One region of the Hydrobacter penzbergensis genome, then DNA from elsewhere that is predicted to be linked to it. Evidence: riboswitches for the same ligand, from Rfam matches in the RefSeq annotation. Region 1 holds a riboswitch; the other holds the start of a gene.
The links. Region 1 has a riboswitch for thiamine pyrophosphate ahead of thiS (sulfur carrier protein ThiS). Riboswitches for the same ligand answer to the same signal wherever they lie in the genome.
Positions count from the first base shown of each region.

Region 2: another riboswitch for thiamine pyrophosphate. It lies ahead of BLU98_RS12685 (TonB-dependent receptor); the one in region 1 lies ahead of thiS (sulfur carrier protein ThiS).

Region 1 covers NZ_FNNO01000010.1:29,035-38,498, forward strand. Annotated here, with positions in the region: gene BLU98_RS11615 (BamA/TamA family outer membrane protein) at 1-1,112, opposite strand, end outside; tRNA gene BLU98_RS11620 (tRNA-Pro) at 1,232-1,305, opposite strand; gene BLU98_RS11625 (aspartyl/asparaginyl beta-hydroxylase domain-containing protein) at 1,354-2,106, opposite strand; TPP riboswitch at 2,300-2,393, shown strand; gene thiS (sulfur carrier protein ThiS) at 2,455-2,658, shown strand; gene thiC (phosphomethylpyrimidine synthase ThiC) at 2,669-4,531, shown strand; gene BLU98_RS11640 (hydroxymethylpyrimidine/phosphomethylpyrimidine kinase) at 4,537-5,316, shown strand; gene BLU98_RS11645 (thiamine phosphate synthase) at 5,300-5,935, shown strand; gene BLU98_RS11650 (thiazole synthase) at 5,937-6,710, shown strand; gene thiH (2-iminoacetate synthase ThiH) at 6,720-7,823, shown strand; gene moeB (molybdopterin-synthase adenylyltransferase MoeB) at 7,823-8,884, shown strand; gene BLU98_RS11665 (thiamine phosphate synthase) at 8,868-9,464, opposite strand, start outside.
Region 2 covers NZ_FNNO01000012.1:23,501-32,964, reverse strand. Annotated here, with positions in the region: gene BLU98_RS12705 (chorismate synthase) at 1-295, shown strand, start outside; gene BLU98_RS12700 (septal ring lytic transglycosylase RlpA family protein) at 506-1,060, shown strand; gene BLU98_RS12695 (OmpA family protein) at 1,128-2,474, shown strand; gene BLU98_RS12690 (rhodanese-like domain-containing protein) at 2,558-2,866, shown strand; gene BLU98_RS12685 (TonB-dependent receptor) at 2,886-5,267, opposite strand; TPP riboswitch at 5,321-5,436, opposite strand; gene BLU98_RS12680 (head GIN domain-containing protein) at 5,518-6,237, shown strand; tRNA gene BLU98_RS12675 (tRNA-Met) at 6,306-6,377, shown strand; gene era (GTPase Era) at 6,452-7,324, shown strand; gene der (ribosome biogenesis GTPase Der) at 7,449-8,765, shown strand; gene BLU98_RS12660 (hypothetical protein) at 8,846-9,043, shown strand; gene lon (endopeptidase La) at 9,224-9,464, shown strand, end outside.

The sequences.
Region 1 (9,464 bases):
TCTGTTTCGAAATAAGTCATTTGTTTTCCCCTGAACCTGCTTTGTACATAGCCTCTTCCTGTGTTGTATTGATCATCCCATGCAGTACTTGGCAACAATAAATAGTTAAGATCCCCGACAAGTGTTAACCAGTTATAACTCCAAAAAGCTAATGTGTTTTTAGAACCCCTCGGGAAATTTATATACTTTCTGGCGTCAATCAAAAGAGACGCCCATTCATCATCGCTGCCCAATTCTTGCAGGTTTTGCCTTAATACCACATTTAAAAAATTACCTTTTTCAGGGTTTATTTGATTAGCCCTTGAATCATATAATAATTTAAAAACGGGACCACTTGCGGTTGCATTATTACCGATCTCTTTTTGTATAAACACATTGATCAATCTGGTTTGCGGATCAATTACTTTGATTTTCCAGAAATAATCATAATAAAACCCGATTCCGGCATAGAAATCTTTGTAGACTCTTTTTAGAATTGTTTGGTGCAGCTTGATTAGATTAAAGTCAATCGTATGATTCTGGTTTGGATCTGTTGCCCCGCCTAGACCAAAAATATCAGAAGGATAAGAAATATACCGGTTATCCGAAATGAAATTATACTTACCTCCTTTTGACCATATATCTGCATATAATGGGAAAATGATTTGATTATATTGAGAGTAAGTAAGACTGGTTGTAATAGCGGAGATTTTTGCGTCCTCTCCTTTATCATTATAATAACCAATATTGGCGCCGATCAATCCTGCAAAACCGGTTTGTAAAGTATATCCTGCACCTGGAAGTACAGTCAAAAAATATTTTTTAGTTTTTTGTTTCCCGGCAAGCGAATCAATTTTTTTGTCTGCCCTTTTTCTACTGAACACGTCTTTTAAATCTTTATCGGGAATAGTAACCGAATCTTTTCTGTTTGTAATGGGTTTCGATGAATCTGCTTGTGAAAATAAATGCTGCGACATAGTTATACAAATAACCAATAAGGGTGCAGCCTTAAGATGCATACAGGGTAGTTTAAGTGCAAAATAATTTTTTATAATTAAAAGAAGCAGGTTTTGCCTTATTTCTTTTATTATCGGCGAAGCTCCACCCACCGTCGCTGAAGCTATGGTGGGCAACGCCGCCTGGTTGTAAAGATACCGAACTCTTGTCGGGCGTTGCCCGACGAAGCCCGCCTCAAGAACAGCGTGTATAAAAAAACAAAAGCCCGCCGTCACTGAAACTCTGGCGGGCGAAGTCGGGATGACTGGATTCGAACCAGCGACCTCTTCGTCCCGAACGAAGCGCGCTACCGGGCTGCGCTACATCCCGAAACCAATGATGATCTCATTCAGAGATGCTAAATTAAGATTTTCACAGTTAAGCCAGTACCTTATAGTACATTTTCTCCCAATCCTCGTTCTTCTTCAGCGCGTCTTTTACATAAATGGAATTCGTAATGCTGTTGATCACGAAGTTGTTGATGCGCTCTCCTATTTTGCTGTAAGGGCGTTTGGTATCGATCAATAACACCACACGGATGCCATCTGAGTCATTCCATACTTCGTGGTTATAGGTATCGTCAAAGAAAACGGCTTTACCCTGTTCCCAATGAATATACTCTCTGTCCACACGCATACGGCACTCACCGGGTTTACCCGGAATGATCAGCCCGAGATGGGTTCTTACAATTCCTTTAAAGATGCCCTTGTGCGCAGGAATATGTTTGCCCGGATGAAGGATGGAAAAAAATCCGGTCAGTAAATCGGGGATCTGATCTAATACTTTAGCAGTAGCCGGACAGCGCTCGCGATTCTTTTCTGCTTTATGTCCGAAGCCCTGCAGGAAAAAAGTTTTCCATTTATTATCGGTTGTGAGCAACGATTCAGCAGGTTGTATATCCTGGATATTGGGAAGATCGTTCTGGCTGGCCAGCAGGGCGTGCGCCTCCGCCTGAATGTTCTCCCAATTGTCTTCCAGAATTTTTGCCCAGGGAAATTCTTCTTTTGGCAGGATAGGTTTGCTGCTCACTTTTGAAAAAGGGGTCATCAAATTCCCCAATCCCATTAAAACACGATTGGCTATTTGTAAAGTGAAAAAATGCGACAGTTTTGATTGTAGGTTATTAGGCATACTAGACGTTTAAAAGGTTTCCAAATTCAGAAACAAAATTAATTTTTATTACATCTGTCAGTACCCGGGTGCTTTGCCAGTCATGCAAATTTACCAATTTATAAAATATTATACAAAAGCAGCAGACATTACACATTGTCCAATGGCGTATTGAAAATTTAAACGGCGTAAATCGGATAACTGTCTTACTTTCGTTCTGCTTTAGGGGTGCCAATAAGAAAGGCTGAGATCATACCCTCGCACCTGATCAGGATAATGCCTGCGCAGGAAAAAGTAACCGATGCTCCGCATCTCTTATTTTCTCCCTTAAAGTACCTGTTCCTTATTCTTTCATTCTTAATCTGCGGTATGATTGTTTCTGTCAATAATCAACAACAGGATCTTCCTGAGCACGCTACGGTGTTGCAGGCACTGCAATCCATGCAGGTACAATCGTTCAATGGTGTGGCGGTTGCTGTAAACAATACCATCGTCAAAAAGGAAAACTGGTCCACTCATTCATTACAACCCAACGACTCCCTGGTCTTAATACGCGCTTCACAGGGCGGATAAAAATACAACCATGAAAAAAGACAAAACACCCGTTTCGCAGGACGACCTGATCGTTCGCACGCCGCTCACCGGCTCACGCAAAATTTATGTGCCGGGCAAACTGCACAATATCCAGGTGGCCATGCGCGAAATAACCGTAGGCGATACGGTGAATCATTCTTTTGGAAAAGAAGAAACCGTTGCCAATGCACCCGTAACCGTATACGACACGAGCGGCCCTTATACCGATCCTGCAGTTTCCATCGATCTGCGCAAAGGCTTGCCCAGGCTGCGTGAATCCTGGATCATCAACAGGAACGACGTGGAAAAGCAGGATGCTTTTTCTTCCGCCTACAGCAACCAGCGTTTGAATGATGAAAAACTGAAACCGCTTCAGTTTGAACACATAGAAAAACCATACAAAGCCATCAAAGGGAAAAATGTTACTCAATTGCATTATGCAAAGCAGGGCATCATTACACCGGAGATGGAATACATTGCCATCCGTGAGAACCAGCGCATCGATGCGATCAACCAGCACGATGTCAACAATCACCAACATCCCGGAGACAGTTTCGGCGCCAATACGCCGCTGAAAAAGATCACACCCGAATTTGTACGGGATGAAGTAGCGGCCGGTCGCGCCATCATCCCGTCTAATATCAATCACCCGGAAGCAGAACCTATGATCATCGGGCGTAACTTCCTGGTGAAGATCAATACGAATATTGGCAATTCTGCCGTTACCTCTTCTATCGAGGAAGAAGTAGACAAAGCAGTTTGGAGCTGCCGCTGGGGTGGCGATACGCTGATGGATCTCTCTACCGGCAAGAACATCCATGAAACAAGGGAATGGATCATCCGCAATTGCCCTGTGCCTGTAGGAACCGTTCCAATTTACCAGGCGCTGGAAAAAGTGAACGGAAAGGCCGAAGATCTTACCTGGGAAATTTTTAAAGACACATTAATAGAACAAGCCGAGCAAGGCGTGGATTATTTTACCATCCATGCAGGCGTGCTGCTGCGTTATATTCCGCTCACAGCCAACCGTACTACCGGCATTGTTTCGCGCGGAGGCAGCATACTGGCCAAATGGTGCCTGGCACATCACAAAGAAAATTTCCTCTATACCCATTTCGAAGATATCTGTGAGATCATGAAAGCGTATGATGTAAGTTTTTCATTGGGAGATGGATTGCGCCCCGGCTCTATTGCCGATGCCAATGATGCTGCGCAGTTTGCCGAATTGGAAACTTTAGGAGAACTCACCAAGATCGCCTGGAAACACGATGTGCAGGTGATGATTGAAGGGCCGGGTCATATACCCATGCACCTCATCAAAGAGAACATGGACAAACAATTGAAAGAATGCCACGAAGCGCCTTTCTATACACTGGGGCCATTGACAACCGATATCGCGCCCGGTTATGATCATATTACATCTGCTATTGGTGCAGCGATGATCGGATGGTATGGTACTGCTATGCTTTGTTATGTAACGCCCAAAGAACACTTAGGCCTGCCCAATAAAAAAGACGTGAAAGACGGAGTGATCGCTTACAAGATCGCCGCCCATGCAGCCGATCTGGCCAAAGGCCACCCTGGCGCACAATACAGGGATAATGCACTCAGCAAAGCGAGGTTCGAGTTCCGTTGGGAAGACCAGTTCAACCTGTCACTCGACCCCGATACAGCACGCAGTTTCCACGACGAAACATTGCCGGCTGAGGGCGCCAAGCTGGCCCATTTCTGTTCCATGTGCGGACCGCATTTCTGCTCTATGAAGATCACGCAGGACATCAGGGACGCAGCAAAAAAAGGACTGGAAGTAGCAACCGGTATGGAAGAGAAAGCGAAAGAATTCAAAGAGCAGGGATCTGAGATCTATATATAATTGTTTTGAAAACAACCCGACCATATGTATTGAGTATTGCAGGCTTCGACCCCAGCGGCGGAGCCGGCATACTGGCCGATATCAAAACCATTGAAGCCAATGGCGGATATGGATTGGGGGTATTATCGGCCAATACATTCCAGAACGATATCGCTTTTGAAAAGACCGAATGGATACCGGTTGAAACGATCAAAGAACAACTGACCGTGTTGTTCAAAAGATTTCAAACACATCATTACAAGATCGGACTCATCGAAAGCCTCGAAGTACTGGAAGAACTGGTTACTTTCATCAAAGCCCATCATGCCGGTGCCGTCATTACCTGGGATCCTATATTGAAAGCGAGTGCAGGATTCTCTTTTCATGATCGCATAGACAAGAGACGATTACAAGCAGTGATGAAACAGATCAGCGTTATTACACCCAATATCCCTGAAGCAGAACAACTTTTTGGTGAAGGAGCAGCATTGCACCAACAATTACTGGAGAACAGTGAATACTGCGCCATTTACCTGAAAGGCGGACATGCAACAGAAGTCATGGCTACCGATACATTGTATGCAGAACACACAACCTATACTTACCAGCAACCCAGGATCGCCTACGGCGAAAAACACGGAAGCGGCTGCGTATTATCTGCTGCATTGGCCACGCAACTTGCTTTGGGAAAAGACCTGCCAACAGCAGCAGAAAATGCAGGCAGGTACACACATTTATTTTTATCCAGCAATCAAACATTGTTAGGATATCATCAATACCCGGTTCATCATGAAACAAATCAGTAAACTACAATACATCACCACATCTGCCGACCTGGCACGTATGGCCTGCGAAGCCGGTGTTGACTGGATACAGTTGCGGCTGAAAAATATTACTTATGAAGCTTACAAAACAACAGCATTGGATGTACTTGCTGTTTGTCGTGAGCACCAGGCAAAACTGATCATCAACGACAATGTATCGCTGGCGTTGGATATTGGTGCCGATGGCGTGCATATAGGAAAAGAAGACATGCCGCTGTCGAAAGCCAGGGCCATCCTGGGCAATGATTATATCATTGGATGCACGGCCAACACACTGGAAGACCTGCGAAAAATTGCCAAAGGTCCGGCGGACTATATTGGATTAGGCCCTTATCGTTTCACCACTACCAAAGAAAAACTGAGTCCTGTATTAGGATTGCAAGGCTACCACGCTCTTTTTGAACAATTGATACAGGAAGGATTGGTTATTCCACCCGTGGTGGGTATCGGCGGCATCTGTGCAGAAGACGTGCCGCTTTTACTGGAAACGGGTTTGCATGGTGTTGCTGTTTCCGCTGCTATTTCACAGGCCCCGAAAGTGAAAAAAGCCGCGCGTGCATTTGTTGAGTTGTGTAACCATCATACCATTAAAACCGTTTGAGATGAAAGATGCATTGATCATAGGCGGACAATCATTCAACAGTCGCCTCATTACAGGAACCGGCAAATTCGGTAACCACCAGTTGATGGAAGAAGCTTTGCTCGCTTCCGGAACCGAATTGGTAACGATGGCGTTGAAACGTATAGAAAAAGACGACGACGATGATATATTGAAACATCTTCGTCATCCTTCCATACACTTATTGCCCAATACATCGGGTGTGCGCAATGCAAAAGAAGCAGTGTTCGCCGCGCAAATGGCCAGGGAAGCGTTGGAAACGAACTGGCTCAAACTCGAGATCCATCCCGATCCCAAATACTTGTTGCCCGACCCCGTTGAAACGCTGGAAGCAGCAGCAGAACTGGTGAAACTCGGCTTCATTGTATTACCCTATATCCATGCCGATCCGGTGCTGTGCAAGCGGCTCGAAGAAGTAGGTGTTGCTGCTGTAATGCCGCTAGGTTCGCCCATTGGAAGTAACAAAGGATTGAAAACGATTGATTTCCTGCAAATCATCATTGAACAAAGCAATGTACCCGTGATCGTTGATGCAGGGATAGGCGCACCCAGCCATGCTGCGGCCGCCATGGAACTAGGCGCCGATGCAGTATTGGTAAACACCGCCATCGCTGTTGCTGGCGACCCCATAACTATGGCCCTTGCCTTCAGGCAAGGGGTGGAGTCAGGAAGAAAGGCGTGGTTGGCAGGTTTGGGTGCAGTGAGTGATCATGCGCACGCGAGCAGTCCGTTCACACAATTTTTAGCAGAACTCTAAACAACCCCTATGTTCCAGGAGCTATTCGATCAATATCAGTGGGATGAGATAAAGCAAAGCATCTACCGTAAAACAGCGGCAGATGTGGAAGTTGCTTTGCGCAAAAACAAACGCAACCTGGAAGATTTCAAAGCATTGATCTCTCCCGCAGCCATGCCTTATCTCGAAGAGATGGCCATGCTGAGCCATCGCCTTACACAAAAGCGTTTTGGCAAAACACTGCAATTGTATATTCCCTTATATCTTTCGAACGAATGCCAGAATATATGCACGTATTGTGGGTTCAGTCTGCATAACCAGATACCACGCAAAACGCTATCGCCTTCCGAGATTCAGCAGGAGGCCGGTTACCTGAAGCAACAAGGATTTGAACACGTACTGCTGGTTACAGGTGAAGCGAACAGAACCGTAGGTGTTGATTACCTGAAAAATGCTATTACTTTATTGAAACAACAGTTTGCCAATGTGTCGATGGAAGTACAGCCGCTGGAGCAAGACGAATACGAAACACTGATCGATGCGGGACTGCATACGGTGCTGGTGTACCAGGAAACCTATCATAAAGACGATTACAAACTGCACCACACCAAAGGAAAAAAATCTAATTTCTATTACCGCCTCGCCACGCCCGACAGGCTTGGCAAGGCCGGTATTCATAAGATTGGACTGGGTGTTTTGATTGGACTGGAAGACTGGCGCACCGATAATTTTTTTACCGCCCTGCATTTGCAATACCTGGAGAAAACTTACTGGCAAACAAAATACAGCATCTCTTTTCCCAGGTTAAGACCTGCAGAAGGATTGATAGAACCCAAAGTGGTGATGAATGATAAAGAGTTGGTACAACTGATTTGTGCCTGGCGTATTTTTAACGAAGAAGTGGAGTTGTCAATGTCGACCCGCGAAAATGAAAAATTCCGCGATCATATCATTCAACTGGGTATCACCAGCATCAGCGCCGGTTCTAAAACAAACCCGGGTGGTTATGTAACCGCAGTAGAATCGTTGGAGCAGTTTGAAATTGACGACAGCCGCAGTCCGGCAGAAGTAGTGCGTATGATAGAGCGACAGGGATACAAAGCCGTGTGGAAAGACTGGGAAGCTTTTGCATAATGTTATCACAAGAAGAAATAGAACGTTATAGCCGGCAACTAATATTGCCGGAGATTGGTACAGCGGGGCAATTGAAGCTGCAACAAGCCAAAGTATTGCTCATTGGTGCAGGCGGGTTAGGATGCCCTGCTGCACAGTACCTCGCTGCTGCCGGCATTGGTACACTGGGTATTGCCGATGGAGACAAAGTAGAAACCAGTAACCTGCAAAGGCAGGTGTTATATACGCGGGAAGATATTGGCCAATCCAAAGCCCAGGTGGCAGCAGCAAAAATGCGGCTGCTGAATCCGTTCATACAAGTACACGCGCATGCAATTACAGTTACCAAAGGCAATATCTTATCCTTGTTTGAAGGATACGACCTCATTGTAGATGGTTCTGACAATTTTGCCACCAGGTATTTGGTAAATGATGCCTGTGTAATCACAGGCAAGCCTTTGGTCTTCGGTTCTATTTTCAAATTCGAGGGACAGGTATCGGTATTCAATTGGGGTGATGGACCTACTTATCGTTGTGTATTCCCCGAACCACCCGGAAACGATGAAGCGCCCGATTGCGCCACTATTGGTGTGATCGCTACATTGCCTGGTATAGTAGGCACCCTCATGGCCAATGAAGTGATCAAGCTCGTTACCGGAATCGGGGAAACCTTGTCGGGCCGCCTCCTGGTGATCAATGCATTGAACATGCAGCTACAAGAGTTCCGTTTTGAAGCGATTGCCGGCAATAAACAGATCAGGCAATTGAGCGATTATGCATTCGACTGTGCTACACTACCTGCCGATACCATTTCTTATGAAGCATTGCAAGCGATGAGTGCAACAACGCCGGTAGCACTAATTGATGTAAGAGAATTAGAAGAGCGACAATTGTTTCACATCGGCGGCATGCATATACCATTATCTGCATTGCCTCAGCAAGCAACACAGCTGAATCCCGCACAGACTTATGTATTGTATTGTGCATCCGGTATCAGGAGCGCGAAAGCTGTAAGCATATTAAAAGAAAAGGGCTTTAACCATGTGCTGAGTTTGGCAAACGGCATCAAAGACATTCGCTGATCGCATTTTTGATCTTGCCGAAAGCAGCCAGGGGATCAGCTTCTTCCCAAATAGCGCCCAATACAGCCACACCATCAAATCCTTTTTGAAATAATTCAGGAATATGCGCATGCGTAACACCACCCAGCGCCACAACAGCAGGTAAATCGGTTGCGGCATTATCTTTCAATGATTGTAAATAATTGAGGTCGATCGATGCCTGGTATCCTTTTTTAGAAATACTATTGTAAACAGGACTGATGAAAACATAATTAAGTGGATAATTGTTCTCTTCCACTTCCCGCCAGGAATGTACAGAGGCTGACAGAGATATCGGGTATAGTTCCAATATCCGGCTCATCTGTGTTTGATCGTGCAGCACATGGTTCTTGCAATGCAACCCCAGTGAATGATAGGTAAGCACCAGGTCGAACTGCTCGTGCACTGCAATACGATGATGATACTCCGGATCAATTTGTTGCAGGTAAGCATGGTATTGATCGCTACCGAAATCTTTTTTACGCAGGTGTAATCTGTCGAGCCCCAGTTGAAACAACTGATTTGCCAGCGAAGCTTCCTCCGGCACGGTATTTTCGGGTGT
Region 2 (9,464 bases), on a different contig from region 1:
TGCCAGCGGGAAAACGCGTACCAACCATGCTGGTGGCATAGTGGGGGGTATTACCAACGGCAATGAGTTGGTCTTCCGCATCGCCATCAAACCCACTTCTTCCACCCCTAAAGAACAGCAGACCTGGAACTGGGAAACCAATGCCATTGAGTCCTTCTCTGTCAAGGGCAGGCACGACCTCTGCATAGCCCTCCGGGTACCCGTGGTACTGGAAGCCGTAACGGCATTTACCCTGGTTGACCTGATGCTATTGGAGCAGCGGATCGGGCGTATAGGACCTTCATTTATGTTATGAATGGTCAGTTAATTGTAAAATAATATCCGCTAATATATTGATAACCAGCGCTGTTGGTGAATTGGCTTGCTTTTTGGCACGGTGTTTGGCCAGGGAGGGCAACTGTATTTATACACATCCTAATGAAAGCCCTCCTAAGCAACAGATAATTACCTAATTTGATTATGTGAATCGGAGGGTCGGTGTGCGATATACGATTAAACCGATTTTATGAAAAAGATCATCTACGTGCTCTTTCCCCTGTGCAGCCTTTTTTGGCTGGGATTCCGTATGGATACCCCGGTACAAAAGGTCAACGGCCTCATACAGCGGGATACAACAGTGGTACCCCGGACGGATACGCTGCCTTTACCGGCAGACTCCGTGAGAACCGACTCTCTGCTTAAAGCCGGCACCGATTCGGTGGCATTGGCCAAGCCTGCAACTGACTCGCTTTCGGGTGTGGAAGCCATCAGCTTTACAGGTATTGCCAGCTTTTACAGCTCCAACCTGGATGGTACCAAAACCGCCACTGGTGAAATATTTCGCAACAGCAAATACACAGCCGCGAGTAACCACCTCAAACTGAATACCTGGGTGAGGGTTACCAACCTCAAGAATAATAAAACAGTGATCGTTCGCATCAATGACCGGATGCATCCCCGCATGAAAAAGAGAGGACGTGTAGTAGACCTGAGCAGGGTAGCGGCCAGGCAATTGGATTTTATGAAGAGCGGACTGACAAAAGTTAAAGTGGAAGTAGTGTCCAAAGGCACAGTGGAATAATTTAAAACTGCTATATACAAAAACGGGAATCTGCCTGTACATTTGTTTTAACTAACAATTACTGTCTATGAAGAAAATCCTTCTAACCGCCATTGGAATTGGTTTATCAATAGCTTCCATGGCGCAGGAATTCAGTTACAAGAAAAGGCCCAGCCTGGGCATCAGTTTCTTTTTGCAGGATATGAAAACTGCGAAATTGCTCGAAACAAAATCGCTCCCCAGTGTTTTGTCGAATGGTTACTGGACCAAGATCAAAGACATGGATCCTGGATTGTCTATCCAGTATTTCGAAGGACTTACCGAACACCTGGATTTCATGGGTACATTGAATGGCTCATTTGTTACTTACCCTTTTTATTATAAAAGCGGAATCGCTACACCCACTAACAGCAAATTCTTGCTGGAAACAGATGCCAACCTGAACCTGAAACTGCTTACTGACAAGTACTTTTTAGTTCCTTATCTCAGAGCGGGTGTAGGCGCTTCTATGTATGGAGGCAGCTATTTTGCCGCGTATGCACCAATTGGTGTTGGGTTACAATTCAAGCTGGGAGAGGGTACTTTCGTTCATGTATTGGGAACCTATAAAGCAGCCGTAACCTCGCTGGCTGTGAACTATATGAGTTATTCCATCGGCATTGCTTCCCCGATTGTGGAAAGAAAGCAGACTGCCCTGGTAACGCCTCCACCGCCTCCGGCCGATAAAGATTCGGACGGAGATGGTATTCCCGATAGTAAAGACAAATGTCCCACTGTTCCGGGTATTGCCAAATACGATGGATGCCCCGTACCCGATACAGATGGCGACGGCATCAATGATGAAAACGATAAATGCCCTACCGTTAAAGGTGTTGCCAAATACGATGGATGCCCGGTGCCCGATACAGACGGTGATGGCATCAATGATGAAGAAGATAAATGTCCTACCGTTCCGGGTGTGGCCCGTTACCAGGGTTGCCCCGTACCCGACAGGGATCACGATGGCGTGAATGATGAAGAAGACAGGTGTCCGGATGTAGCGGGTACCAAAGCCAATTTTGGTTGCCCCGAAGTGAAGAAAGAACTGGTAGAAAAAGTGCAGAAAAATGCCAAAAACATTCTCTTCCTCACCGGCAGCGATAAGATAGCCACCAAATCTACCAAGGAGCTCAATGAGGTAGTGGCTGTGATGAAAGAAGATGCAGCATTGAAACTCGATATAGAAGGCCATACCGATAATGTAGGTAAAGAAGCCGCCAACCAGGTGCTGAGCGAGAAACGTGCTAAAGCCATTTACAAATACTTTGTGCGCAAGGGTGTAGATGCTTCCAGGCTGAGTGCCGCAGGATATGGCCCAGGCAGACCGGTAGCTGATAACAAAACTGCCGCCGGACGTACCCAGAACAGGAGGGTAGAGCTGAAGCTGAGATACTAACCTATCAATGATATAAGTCAGCGTTCAAAGGACAAAATGTAATATTTTTGACTTTTGAACGCTGACTTTTTAATTTTCTTTCTATGCAAACAATCACCGTAGAGGCCCTGAAAGCCAAACTGGATGCCGGTGAAACCATTAACCTGGTGGATGTACGTGAACCCCACGAAAATGCCGAATTCAATATCGGTGGCCTCTTATTGCCTCTTGGTAAAATACAGACCATGCAGGTAGAAGAGATCGACGACCTCAAAGACCAGGAAGTATTCATCTATTGCCGCAGTGGTAACAGGAGCGGACAAGCCTGCCTCATCCTGGAAACCATGGGTTATAAGAATGTTGTAAACGTAACCGGCGGTATGCTGGCATGGCAGGAAAAGATCGGCCGCTAATGGCCGACCTATTTGTCATTTAAAATTGCAGGTTCAATCCGATCATGTAATTGGTTCCGGCCATCGGGTAATACCCATTGCTGGTAGTCAGTGCACTGTTGCTGATATAACTGTAGGTATATCCGTTGGGCTCATACTTTCTATTGAAGAGGTTATTCACCTGCGCCACTAAACGCCATTCTTTCAAACCTTTGTTGCGAATGGTATAACCAATGCGGAGGTCTTCTGTAAAATAAGCATTCAATTTACGTTGCTCATCCTGGCTGTTGTCCATATACTGTTTGCCAACATATTTACTCAGCAGACTGCATTCGAGATGTTGAACCGGTAAAAAGTCAAGGGTCAATCCGCCTACCATGTGGGGCGAAAAAGAGATGTCGGTATTTTGATGTGCTACCGATTTTTGTCCGCCAGTATCGTAATTATCGATGTATTCAGTAAATGCGTTGATCTTGTTGCGGCTGATGCTGAAGTTGCCGCTGATATGCAACCAGGGTGCCGGTCTGGCACCTGCCTGCAGTTCTACTCCCATCCGGTAACTGTTGGGTGTGTTGATGCGTGTGTAAGCACCTACATCGTTGATCTGTCCGGTTAGCACCAACTGATTGCGGTAATACATGTAATAGAAGTTGACGCCGTAATAATAAGCAGCTGTTCTTTTTTCCATTCCCAATTCAAAGTCGTGCAGGGTTTCTGCTTTGGGTTGGTTAACAGGACTGGCCTGGAAATCATCCCTGTTGGGTTCTTTATGTCCCAGTGCATAACTCAAATATCCCTGCCATCCGTTGTTGGTATAAGTGATACCGGCTTTAGGATTGATGAAATCGAAGTCCCTTTTCACATTCAACCCTGCATTGCCTTCAAACCCTTTCATGGTGTGGCCCACATGGCGGTATTGCAGGTCGGCAAAGCTCAGCCAGTGCGCGTTGATGCGATGTTGCCATTTCAGGTATGCATGTTGATCTGTTTTTACCGCAGGATAACTATAATAACGGAAGTCTTTGAGCGCATTGCTCAACTGTATCCATGGCAGGGTACCGAAATGCGAACCATCGTATTTGGTCCATCCGCCACCCAGCGTAATTTCATCCTGGTTTTTCCGGTATTGCAGAGAAGCGATCTGTCCGTAAAAATAATTATCGAGCCAGCGCTGGCGCACCAGGTCGGACTGGGTAACCGTTGTTCCACCCACAGTGAGGTTGGGCAGACCGTAATCGGTAAATACTGCATTGGCTTTGTACTCTTCATAATAACCATATCCTCTGGTAAGGAATACCGCGGTGTTGAACAGCCAGTTGTTGTTGAAAGAGTGGTTAAAGAACAACTGGTAATGTGTTTGGGTATAGTTGTCCGTTTGGTTGTTATAAGGATATCCCGGTTTTTCGGTACCGGCAGGGTTGTAAGTCCGGTGCGTTGCAAGTGAATCCTGCGGAACACCATACCATGCCTGGTATGTTTTTTCTTTACCGGAGAACAGGTTGAAACGGAGTGAAGATTTTTTATTGAGATAAGCGGCGCTCAGGTAAAAAGATTGGAGGTCGCTGCTGGCGCGATCGATATAGCCGTCGCTGGAAACGCGGCTGAGCCTTGCGTCGATGGTGAAATGATCGTTGATCAAACCGGTTCCGGCCTTGATGGTATTTTTCCAGGTATTGAAAGAACCGAAGCTGTTGTTCAGTTCACCATAAGCCTGGTCATGGTATTCATTGGTAGAAAGGTTGATGGTGGCGCCGAATGCACTGGGGCCGTTGGAAGAAGTGCCCACTCCACGTTGAACCTGTATACTGTTGACGGAGGAAGCAAAGTCGGGCAGGTCTACAAAATAAGTGATCATGCTTTCTGCATCGTTGTAAGGAATGCCGTTGAGTGTTACGTTGATCCTGGTGGCATCGGTGCCGCGGATATGAATGGCTGTATAGCCTACACCATTACCGGCATCGGAATTCACAACGGTTGATGGTGTTTGGTTGAGGAGGAAGGGAATGTCTTGTCCCAGGTTGCTCTTAGCGATCTCTTCTTTGGAAAGATTGGTTTTGGCAAAAGGCGCCAGCTCGGCGGCTCTTACAGATTTTACTTCCAGGGGTTCGAGGAAGAATACCGAAGGGATCAATTGTATGGCGATATCGGTAACCGAGTCGTTGGCAGGGATGGTGGTTGTGTAAGACTGGTAGCCCAGGCTGTTAATGGTGCAGGGGTAGCTGCCTTTGTGTTGTTTGCCAAAAGTAAAATGACCAGCTTCATCGGTCAGGCTGTTCTTTGATCCCAATGATACCACCACACCTGCGAGGGGCGAACCGGTACTGCGATCGGTAACAGTACCACGGATAAAAGTTCTATTGCTTTGCGAAAAGACAGAAACGGATAATAAGGCCAATAGGATAACGCCCGGTAATTTTTTCATGTTAGTTCCTTTATGAGTACAATAATGGAACAGGGGAATGGGCGGAGAGGATAACAGGAACTGTACACCTTCCCTGCGCAGGCATTACCCTGTTCAGGTTCAACGGGTATTATCTCAGCCAAAGGAATAGTGCTTGGCACTTTTTCCTTCAGCACCCCGAGGAATGTAAAGTGCAAAATTAAAAAATGATGGAATGAAGGCCAAGTGTAACTTTAACACGGAGCTTTCGTTATACGAAAAAACAGGGGATATGAAAAAATGGCTGCTGGTGGTATTGATGGGAGTGTGCCTGTTGCAGGCAGGTGCGCAGGATAAAAATATTGTCAGGGATGACAATGTACAAGTGCGTCCCATCAGTGGGTTTACCGGTATTGAAGTATCGGGTGCCATCAGCCTCTATCTTTCCCAAGGCAATGAAGAAGCGGTGGCGGTGAGCGCCGGCTCTGATGAAGATGCCGGACGTATCCGCACGGAACTGAAAAATGGTGTATTGCATATCACACCTCAAAAAAGCGGCTGGAGCTGGAGCAATAAACGCATGAAAGCCTATGTAACTTTTAAAACCCTGAAAAGGATAGAAGCTTCCGGGGCCTGCAATATCCGGCTCACAGATGCGGTGAAACTCGAAAAACTCGAGATTGAATTATCCGGTGCCAGTGATTTTTCCGGTAAAGTGCAAACAGCGTTATTGCGATTGGTAGCCACCGGCGCTTCCAGGATTACCATATCGGGCGAAGCGAATAAGACCCAGGTAGAAGCATCGGGTGCCAGTGGCATCAAAGGATACGAACTGTATACCGATTACTGCAAGGTAAATGCTTCCGGCGCTTCATCAATCCATCTCACCGTCAATAAAGAAATAGACGCCAGCGCCAGTGGCGGAAGCGGTATTTATTATAAGGGACAGGGGCTGGTGCGTGACAGCAATATCAGCGGCGGTGCCACCTTCAAAAGAAAAGCCGAAGACTAAACCGGCTGATTTTCAATATTTATTTGGAAGCTAATTCGTATACCCCTACCTTTGCAACCCAATTACATCGCGAGGTAGAGCAGCGGTAGCTCGTCGGGCTCATAACCCGAAGGTCGGAGGTTCGATCCCTTCCCTCGCAACGCAACAGAAAGGCCCCATCAGGGGCTTTTTTAGTTTTAGGCCTAACTTTGTGCGGGTTCAAAAAACAGGAACATTGAAAGCAGGATTTGTAAACATATTCGGAAAACCCAATGCCGGCAAAAGCACTTTGCTGAATGCGCTCGTGGGCGAAAAAATGGCTATTGTATCGTCCAAAGTGCAAACTACACGCCATCGCATCAAGGCTTTCCTGAATAAGCCGGGCGAATACCAGGTGGTCTTTTCAGACACGCCGGGTATCATCGATCCGAAATACAAACTGCATGAACGTATGATGGATGCCGTGAAAGGCGCCCTGGAAGATGCCGACCTGGCGCTGCTGATCGTAGACGTCAAAGACGATTGGGAATCATGCCATGCTATTTTCAGTGCATTGAAGCTGACGGTACCTGCTGTTGTAGTACTGAACAAAACAGATGGTGTAAACGGCAACAAGATAACCGAAGCGGAAACTTATTTTTCCAAGCAACCCTATTGCCGGAAGCTGGTAAAAATATCAGCCCTCCGGCATGAACACCTGGATAAACTGTTGGATGTCATTTTGACCTTTTTACCTGAAGGCATGCCCTTTTACAGTGAAGAGGACCTGAGCGATATGCCGACCAAGTTTTTCGTGGCTGAAATGATCAGGGAGAAGATCTACGAATTGTTTGGCGATGAGATACCTTATCATACCGCTGTTATGATCAATGAGTTCAAAGAGAAGGAATCCCTCGTGAAGATCCAGGCCGATATCATTGTGCAGCGGGAGACCCAAAAAGCCATCATCATTGGCGATAAGGGTAAAATGATCAAACAGATCGGTATGAAGGCAAGAGCAGATATCGAAGGGTTCATTGGTCAGAAGGTCTTTCTTGAACTTTTTGTGAAAGTGAGGCCCAAGTGGAGGGATAATGAAATGCAGTTGAAAGAATACGGGTACAATTGAATAATTTGGTAATTCGACAATTTGGCAATGGCGCCATTTTTTATAAAGTGTTTATTTTAAATGAGTTGCGTTGACTTATTTATAGATAAATCAGACATCAGAAATCAACAAATCAGAAATTATTATGAGCGGATATACAGTTGCAATAGTAGGTCGCCCGAATGTGGGGAAAAGTACGTTCTTCAACAGGATGTTGGAGCACCGCAAAGCTATTGTGGATGATGTGAGTGGGGTTACACGCGACCGCCAGTATGGGATGACCGATTGGAATGGGAAACAGTTCAACGTAATCGATACGGGCGGATTTGTTTCTGGGAGCGAAGATGTATTTGAACGGGAGATCGCAAAGCAAGTAAAAATTGCAATAGATGAAGCTAATGCAGTGGTTTTCATGGTAGATGTGACTACAGGCATTACTCATCTCGATGAAGCGATGGCTGAATTATTAAGGAGGGCTACCAAGCCTGTTTACCTGGTGGTGAACAAAGTTGATAATGGGCAGCGGGAACTGGAAGCCGCTGAATTTTATAGCATGGGTTTTGATCATAACTTCTTCATTAGCAGTATCTCAGGAAGCGGAACGGGAGAATTATTGGATATGATCACGTCGGCCATTGCGCCTGAAGAGACAGAAGAAGTGCGTCGGGAAGATGGTCTGCCCAAGTTTGCGATCATTGGCCAGCCCAATGTGGGCAAGTCGTCTTTGCTGAATGCCCTTATTGGCCAGGAAAGGACCATTGTAAGCGATATTGCCGGTACTACCAGGGATACCATCCATACCCATTATAAGCTATTTCAGAAAGACTTCATTTTGATTGATACGGCGGGTATCCGTAAGAAGAATAAAGAGAAAGACGACCTTGAATTTTATTCTGTTATCCGGGCCATAAGGGCTATGGATGAGGCAGATGTTTGCCTCTTGTTGCTGGATGCAGCCAAAGGTATCACCGGGCAGGACGTGAGTATTTTTAGTTTGGCTGCACGTAAAGGAAAAGGCGTGGTTGTGTTGGTAAATAAATGGGATCTCATTGAAAAAGAGACGAATACAGCGCGTGATTACGAAAAAAACCTGAAGATGAAATTGGCGCCTTTTACCGATGTGCCGGTTCTTTTTGTTTCAGTGAAAGATAAAACGCGGATTTTCAAGGCAATAGAAACGGCACTGGAAGTATTTGATAACAAACAACGCAAGATACCTACCTCACAACTGAACGAAGTAATGCTGAAGGCGGTACAGGCATATCATGCCCCGGTGGTGAGAGGAAATACTGTAAAAATTAAATATGTTACCCAGCTGCCTACCCATGTGCCTTCCTTTGCTTTTTTCACCAATTACCCGGATGATATCAAGCAACCATATAAAAATTACCTTGAAAACCAGCTAAGAACACAGTTTAATTTTAAGGGGGTGCCGGTGCGGATATTCTTCAGGAAGAAATAAAATTTATGCGTTAAAATTTGCATAATTCAACCTGGCAACTATCTTTGCGCCGTAATAAAACTCTTTAAAAAACAAGTACAATGAAAAAAGTATTCGCTATCCTGGCCGTTGCTGGCGTAATGGCTGCTTGTAACAGCGGTGAAAACAAAGAAGCTGCTAAAGATTCAACTGCAACTGTAGCTCCTGCTGTTGATTCAGCTGCCAAAGCTGCTGCTGACACCACTAAGAAAGCAGATACAGCTGCTAAAGCTGCTGTTGACACTACTAAGAAGAAATAGTATTTGTTTAGTCAATATTACTTCTTGCAAGAAGGTCTCCCGCGATTTGCGCGGGAGATTTTTTTTGTGCCAGTTTGTACCAATTTTTCCGATTTAGGGGGCATGGCACCAATATTGACCTAATTTTGTCCCCCCGTTTTTATGTGCGTACCACGGGGTGTGTGACAATTTGACCCAAGAATGAAAATTATGACCAAAGAGCCTTTGTTTTTCCGATCTGAAGACGAGAATGATTTCATGCCCATTATCCCTATCAATGAAACTGAAGGGGATGCAGATAAAGACCTGGTAGTTCCCGATACCTTACCCATATTGCCATTGCGGAATACGGTATTATTCCCCGGGGTAGTACTGCCCATTACCGTGGGAAGGGATAAGAGCATCAAAGCGGTGAACGATGCCTATAAGCACGACAAGCTGG